2 regions of the Blautia sp. DFI.9.10 genome follow, and region 2 is predicted to be linked to the other one. Evidence: riboswitches for the same ligand, from Rfam matches in the RefSeq annotation. Region 2 holds a riboswitch; the other holds the start of a gene.
The links. Region 2 has a riboswitch for thiamine pyrophosphate ahead of thiW (energy coupling factor transporter S component ThiW). Riboswitches for the same ligand answer to the same signal wherever they lie in the genome.

Region 1 (4,151 bases), on a different contig from region 2:
TCTTGGTTGCTGCGATATTCACCAGATTGTCACGGACACGCTCACACTCTCTGGTGGATACAGTAATACTTGCAAACGGCATAAACAGACGATATGCACAAACTACCTGCAAAAGCTGCGGTTCGTGTACATCCTTCGGGTTGATCCTGTCGTTGTTGATGATCGGACGAAGTCTCGGGCAGGAAAAAGCGATCTCTGCGTGTGGATATTTTCTCTGCAGAAGATATGCATGATATCCCGTTGCAAAAGCATCCTTGCGGAAATCATCCAGTCCCAGAAGTGCCGCAAAACCAACACCTCGCATGCCGCCTTTTAACGCACGCTCCTGTGTATTTAACCTGTATGGAAAAATCCTCTTGTGGCCTGCCAGATGCAGAGTTTCGTATTTATCAGAATTATAAGTCTCCTGGAAAACTGTCACATAATCTGCGCCGCATTTGTGAAGATATGCGTACTCATCAGAATTCATCGGATACACCTCAAGACCGACTACCTTGAAATATTTCCGGGCGATCTCACAAGCCTTTCCGATATATTCCACATTAGATTTCGTTTTGCTCTCTCCGGTAAGAATCAAGATCTCCTGGAGTCCGGTTTCTGCAATGGCTGCCATCTCTTTCTCGATCTCATCTGCATTCAGCTGTGCGCGGCGGATCTTGTTGTGGCAATTAAATCCACAGTAAATACAGTAGTTCTCACAGTAGTTTGCAATGTAGATCGGTGTAAACATGCAGATACTGTTTCCAAAATGTTTCCTTGTTTCGATCCGTGCAGCCTGTGCGATTTCTTCCAGAAGAGGCAGCGCTGCCGGTGAAAGCAGTGCTTTAAAATCCTCCGGTGTACGGTTGTCATGAACAAGCGCTCTCCGTACATCCGCTTCTGTGTACTTATCATAATCATATGCGTTCATTGCGGAAATAACCTGATCCATTACATCAGATTCTTCCAGCTGTTCCATATCCGGAAGGTACTTCATGTGATCGATACGGTTCTTTTTCATATCTTCCAGAATTTCTTCATTTACAATACTTTCATTAAAATGGCCGTCCTGCTGACTGGCCTGTACTGTTTCTGCCATTGTTGTTGTGTCGCTCCTCTCGTACTTTTATTATTTTCAAATTTGTAATATTTCAGTATCTGTTTTTAGCCATTCGTTTTCTTTTCTGCTCTGGTTGATCTGCATCAAGTGAATATTCGCAATCCGCTTTCGCTACACAGATTTCCCCTTAATAACCGTATATTTCCGAGTCTTTCAATATACTGTCATTATTTTACTCATGCAAAAATCCGGTCAGCGGTGAGGATGCACTTGCACCTCTCTCCAGAGTTCTTCCCATACCGGAAAGATATGCACTTCTTCCTGCCTCAATAGCTTTCTTAAAGGCTTCCGCCATAACACGGACGTCTCCTGCAGTTGCAATGGCTGTATTTGCCATAACTGCTGCAGCACCCATTTCCATAGCCTCACATGCCTGTGACGGGCGGCCGATTCCTGCGTCCACGATGATCGGAAGGTCGATCTCGTCGATAAGGATCTGGATGAATTCTTTTGTACAGATTCCTTTGTTAGAACCGATCGGAGAGCCAAGCGGCATTACACAGGCAGCTCCTGCATTCACCAGATCTCTGGCTGCATTCAGATCCGGATACATGTATGGCATAACTACAAAGCCCTCTTTTGCAAGGATCTCTGTTGCCTTGATGGTCTCGTAATTATCCGGAAGAAGATATTTGGAGTCATGGATAACTTCGATCTTTACAAAATCTCCACAGCCAAGCTCGCGGGAAAGTCTTGCAATACGGACTGCCTCTTCTGCATTTCTGGCGCCGGACGTATTCGGAAGAAGCGTAACATCCTTCGGAATATAATCCAGAATGTTCGCAAGTCCACCCTCATTTGCACGACGCAGGGCAAGTGTTACGATCTGAGTTCCTGCTTTTTCAATACATGCTTTTACAAGCTCCAGGGAAAATTTTCCGGAACCAAGGATAAAACGGGAAGTAAACTCATGGCCTCCCAGGATCAGTTTGTCTTCATTTGTGTTTGCTGTTGCCATTTTTTATGTCCACCTTTCTTTATGTCTGTTTGCAGAAAATATCTCCACCGATTTATAACCAGCGCCTTCTTCTGCCAGATCATTCTTCATCTGCATTTTTTCAGTAACTTATCTGTCAGTTACTGCCGTGGTATATATACCTAATTTTATCTCTATAGCGACATCAGCAGCTTCCGCCGCCCATAAACTGCAGAATCTCCACAACATCGCCATCTTTCAGTACTGTTGTATCATAAGTGTCTCTCTTAATGATCTCTTCATTCAGCTCTACTACAACCTGCACCGGAACATAGTTACATGCTTCCAGATATTCTGTTACTGTCACCGGCTTTTCCAATGTTCTGCTTTCACCATTTACTGTGATCATGATCTCTCCTTTCCGGAAACTTCAAAAGCTATTCGTCAATAAAAAAGAGTTCACAAAGAAATACACCCGCGGTGGTGCACCCCTTCATGAACTCAGTTCACTCTCAAATTTCCCAATATTCAATTGTCGATACCGGGGTTAAAAGCATTCGCTCTTGATCCCTTCCCTGTAAATCCTGATCTTACGTATTCAATCGGATAAAAACATCCGCATCCAATAAAAAAGGAGATACACCAAAGTATCTCCCGTAAATTCATCTTATACGTTCCTACGTTGGCATTATCCAAATCAGGTATAAGGGTCGAAGTTGAAGACTTCCTCTCAGCCTGCCATCACAAGCTCCCCTGTTATTTACATGGTTTAGTATAATTCCGATTCTGCTTCATGTCAAGAACAATAAATTTTGGTTTTATTTGCCGGTTTTATTTGCAGAGTGAACAGTAACTTTTATTTATAAGCAGTGAATCCCAGATCTTTCATTGTCAGATTTAAATTCTTTTTCAGATAATCATTTGCTACTTTCATTGTCGCTTTCATCATAATATTGGAAGAATCCTGCAGATCTGTCATCGCTTTTTTTCCGTTTGTATACAAGAAAGTCAGATTCTGACCTTTATAAGCAGATGCTTTTGTAGAAGAAGTCACCAGCAGAAAGACTTCATTTGTAGACAGGGCGGACTTCACACTGACCGTATCAGATTTCACACAGTTTCCGATAATATCCAGTCCGGCAAGGATTCCATCTGAAGGCATAGAGAGCATCATCCCAATATCTATCTTATCTTCTTTCTTCAGATAACCGATCATCAGAGTACTTTCTTTATCTACTTTGACATTTATAAACTGATTTCCGTCTTCAGTATATTTGCCTTTCTGACTGATGTATTTTTTCAATTTGCTATAATTCTGCGTCAATCTGGTATTAGCCGAGGTCGGATTCTTTACAGTAACCTTGCAGGTGAATTTTCTGCCACCAAGAGTCGCTGTGATAACCGCTGTTCCTGTTTTTACCGCGGTGATCTTTCCGACAGAAGTTATCTTGACAACATTTGTGTTGCTGCTCTTCCATGACGGTTTCAGACTGGTGCCTTTGATCTTCAGTGTATAAGTTTTTTTCGATGCCAGTGTCAGGCTGGTCTTATTCAGGGTGAGATAATTCAGACCTGCGATTGCTGTCAGACCTTTTTCATTATATCTACTCCAGATCGTATTTTTTCCGGATTTCCGGTAAGCTCTCACTGTGTAAGTATAGCTTACTCCGGTACTTACTTTTGTATCGGTAAACGTAACATTTTTGCTTCCTGTGAGGGTTTTTACTGCTTTCCATCCGCTGTTTCCGGTCTTGCGATATACCCGGTATCCGGCAACTCCTTTTACCTGTTTCCAGCTGAAAATAATCTTATTCCTGCCGGAGATCTTAATAGAAGACATAGCCGGCGTTGCTACGTTTATCGCCGCCTGTACTTCTGTCGCACTGATCAACTCCGGAACCGCAGCTGGTGCCGCCGTTGCAAGCATAAAACCTGTCAAAATGCCACATAAAGCTTTTTTCCAATTTCTTCTCATACGCTTTTTTCCTTTCTGCTTTGTGGTATATCTGGATTCCCTAACAAATATAGTATACATTATAAAAATTATTCCTGCTATGATATTTTTCGCCGAATCAGGGCTTTCGGTGAAATTCGGCAGTTTCTACAATGGCTTGACACTCCCCTCAACTAAAGCAG
Region 2 (4,151 bases):
GCTGTCGATCCGAAAGCCCATAGATCTCATCCAGCAGATTTACCTGAAAGCTTCCCGGACCGCGGGAAATCTTCTCCGCTTCCTCGCCGGCGATACCCATAAGTGCAGTACCAAGCACTGCCGCAGCCAGATAATTCCCGGATCTCCCATTTAATTCCATCTCAACGCCAGACCAGACACCTGCCTCTATACTATCCGTCATCTCTTTCGCAATATTATCTTCGCACCCCGGCAAAAACGCCGCAGTCAGTGCACCGACCATACAGCCGGTTCCTGTGATCCCGGACAGCGCCGCACTGCCATTTTGTACCAGAACAACCCGTTCACCATCCGTAACAAAATCCTGTTTCCCGGTAGCCAGCACGATTGCCTGATTATTTCTGGAAAAAGCCTTAAGCACTTCACTGACTCCATCGATATTTTCCTCAGTCAGAGCATCCTCGACACCCGCATCGATTCCGATCGCATGAGACGGCAGCCCGGAAACAGCCAGAAGCTCTGACATATTTCCCTTCAGCACTGCCGGATGACCGATCCTTAAAAGCTCCCGTGCCAGATCCAGCCTGAGATCACTGCAGGCAACCCCTACCAGGTCCAGAAGAACCGGAATCTTATTTTCCATCGCTGTTCTCATAGAACGCTTCATTGACTCGATCCTGGCATCGGTAATATTCCCGAGATTCAGCATCAACGCACCAGCCGATGCCGTAATACCTGTCACCTCTGCCGGATGCTCCGCCATGATCGGCCTTGCACCTACTGCAAGGACCACGTTGGCACAGTCATGGATCGAGATCGGATTGGTGATGCAATGGATCAGCGGCTTTTCTTCTTTAATTCGCTTTCGCAGTTGTAAAATTCTTTGTCTCATATGTTTTTGAACCCAAAGCTGCCTGGAATTTCACCAGAAGACCTGCTTTACTCAGAGCCTTCAGGAAAATATAGGCAACACATCCTCCCATTGTGGTTGCTGCAAGGAACATCGGCGTATAATAAAATGCTGTCAGTCCGCCTCTTCCCATCAGGAATGCCATCACCGGATAAGAAACCATGGATCCGATGATACCCGTTCCAAAGATCTCACCGATCACCGCGCAGATGATCTTGCCTTTGGAAAGTCTGTAGAACACACCTGAAAGGAATGCGCCAAATACTGCACCGGTCAGTGCAAGTGGCGGGATTCCCATGAACATCATACGGATCACGCCGATCATGGTCGCACAGAGAAGGGAATACCACGGTCCCATCAGAACCGAGCATACGATATTGACAAGATGCGCCGTGGGGCACATTCCCTCAATCCTCAGGATCGGTGAAATAACGACACCGATCGCAACCATCATTGCCAGCATTACCATACGAAGCGTGTGCATCCTTTGTTTTTCCATAGTGTTTTTCCTCCCTGAAATATCAGGCAGAACCCTGTCAGATCCGGGCAAAAGCTTCCCGTCTGCTGCAGTCTGCCCTTAGATTTTGGCGGTCGAAGTTCCCTTACTTCCTCTCACTCCGAAAACACGGATTCCCATCGCTTACATGATCCTTCCGGAAAAATCCTCCGGAATATCACTCTCCTGCCAGACATTAAGGCGCTCCCCTTCCTGCCCGCTCTTTCGCAGAAGCTCCACATGCAGTCTCTGTCACTTTCACATCCCCCCATTGTCAGACCATTCCAGTTCCATTCCTGCATCCGAAAAGAGCGCATCCCATGGCAAACTCCACGGAGACACGCTCTCAGATCACAATCCCTCCGTTGGCATTACCCAAATCAGGTACGGTCGAAGATCTATCTTCCTCTCAGCCTGTCACACAAGCTCCCGCTGGCTCTTTTCTTTTCTGTTTTTCAATATAGCACACACCTATCCCGTTGTCAAACCTCCACTGCTTATTGCTCTTTGCACTCCCGCCGGAGACGTTACTGTTCACTCCGTTCTCAGCAACACGCTTCGCGATGCACAGAATTTATGCTAATCGCATAAATTCGCGCGGTATGTCTCGGGTTTTCTGTGACCTTCGCTCACAAAAAACACCTCGCGGAATATTACCAGTAAACAGTAACCCGGAAACTTTCCTAATTCAGTTAAACAATTATTTTGGCATAAAAAACTCCCTGCTTCACTACTTTTCATAGTAAAACAGGAAGTATATAAATCTTATTTTGAAATCTCGTCGATCAGACGCAGCTCCTCAGCTGTAAACGGTGCACAGTGGATCGCTTTCACATTATCAAGGATCTGCTGCGGCTTGGAAGCTCCGATCAGAACACTGGTAACTTCCTTATGCTGAAGCAGCCAGCCAAGTGCCATATCAGCCAGCTTCTCTCCACGCTGGGCTGCCAGATCGTTCAGTCTCCGGATCTGATCCAGACGCTCCGGCGTCAGCACACTTTCCTTAAGGAATCTTCCATCTTTGCGGATACGGCTGTCCTCCGGGATCCCGTTCAGGTAACGGTCTGTCAGCTGTCCCTGAGCAAGAGGGCTAAAGGTGATCAGACCTTTTTTCAAAATGCCGGTGGTTCTCTTGAGACCGTTTTCTTCCACTGTTCTGTCAAAAATGGAATACCGGTTCTGGTTGATCACAAAGGGACATTTCAGATCCTTCAGGATCGCTGCCGCCTGGCTTAAGGTTTTTCCATCATAATTGGAAAGTCCCACATAAAGGGCCTTGCCCTGCTGAACCGCTGTTGCCAGCGCCCCCATAGTCTCCTCAAGCGGAGTCTCCGGGTCCATTCTGTGATGGTAAAAAATATCCACATATTCCAGACCCATGCGCTTCAGGCTCTGGTCAAGGCTTGCCAGAAGATACTTGCGGCTGCCCCAGTTTCCATAAGGGCCCTCCCACATATCATAGCCTGCCTTTGTTGTGATGATCAGCTCATCACGGTATGGCATCAGTTCTTCTTTCAGGATCTTGCCGAAATTCCGTTCCGCACTTCCATAGGCAGGTCCGTAATTATTGGCAAGGTCAAACTGTGTGATACCATTGTCAAAAGCTGTAAAGCACAGCTGCTTCATGTTTTCATAATCAGAAGTATCTCCGAAATTATGCCATAATCCAAGAGACACCTTCGGAAGCATCAGGCCGCTTTCACCGCAGCGGTTGTACTCCATAGTTTCGTAGCGTTCCTTTGCAGGTGTGTACATAAAAAAGACCTCCCATAATGTAGCATGATTTACATTTTCTGTAACTACTTTTACTATACTTCACCGGCCCTTATTTCGCAAGACGGATCATATTCCAGCTGTGTTTTGCAAAAACTGCTTCCAGTTTTCCGCCGTCCAGCTTTGAGCATTCTGCACTGGCTTTTACAGGAACTACATTCTCCGGCTGAGCCTCTGTATTGGCTGCCTGAAGATCGTCATTATTAAGTACAATATGCTCTACGATCTTATATCCCTCAAACTGTCTTAAGTCACAGGAAACTTCCATATCCTCATCCAGACTCTTATTCACTGCAAAGATCGTCAGCGTATCCTTTTCCTCATCCCAGACACACACAGAATCCAGATATGGCGCTTCGCCATAAGTTTTGCTCTCGTATACCGGTGTGAGAACCTGTGTATTAAGGACGGTTCCTCTTCCAAACACACTTGTCAGCATATACGGATAAAAGATCGTCTGACGCCATGCGCCTGTATCGGATGTCATGATCGGCGCAATAACATTTACCAGCTGTGCCATGCAGGCGATCTTTACACGATCTGCATGACGGAGAAGTGTGATCAACATGCTTCCCACAAGAAGTGCATCCTCAAAGTTATAAACATCCTCCAGCTGATGGGGCGCCTGTACCCATTTTTCCAGCTTTTTATCCTGTTCATTGCTGTGGTACCATACGTTCCATTCGTCGAAGGAAAGATTGATCTGTTTTTTTCCATGCTTCTTTGCTTTTACAGCATCGCAGATGGAAACCACTCCTGAGATAAAATCATCCATACCCTTGGAGCTTGCCAGAAAATCGGCAGTGTCTCCCGATGCATTTCCATAGTACTGATGCAGGGAAAGATAATCCACCTGATCGTAAGCCTCGTCAAGAACCGTATACTCCCAGGAGCCAAAGGTAGGCATTTCCAGACTGGAGCTTCCGCATGCAACAGTCTCAACCTCCGGATCCATAAATTTCATCAGGCGGGCAGTCTCTGCTGCAACTCTTC

Region 1: another riboswitch for thiamine pyrophosphate. It lies ahead of thiS (sulfur carrier protein ThiS); the one in region 2 lies ahead of thiW (energy coupling factor transporter S component ThiW).

The regions. Positions count from the first base shown of each region.
Region 1 covers NZ_JANGAA010000034.1:47-4,197, reverse strand. The annotation lists gene thiH (2-iminoacetate synthase ThiH) at 1-1,078, opposite strand, end outside; gene NE671_RS14880 (thiazole synthase) at 1,272-2,057, opposite strand; gene thiS (sulfur carrier protein ThiS) at 2,221-2,424, opposite strand; TPP riboswitch at 2,673-2,780, opposite strand; gene NE671_RS14870 (fibronectin type III domain-containing protein) at 2,872-3,990, opposite strand.
Region 2 covers NZ_JANGAA010000022.1:6,596-10,746, reverse strand. The annotation lists gene NE671_RS12590 (hydroxyethylthiazole kinase) at 1-871, opposite strand, end outside; gene thiW (energy coupling factor transporter S component ThiW) at 834-1,388, opposite strand; TPP riboswitch at 1,726-1,828, opposite strand; gene NE671_RS12580 (aldo/keto reductase) at 2,151-3,140, opposite strand; gene arfA (arabinosylfuranosidase ArfA) at 3,211-4,151, opposite strand, start outside.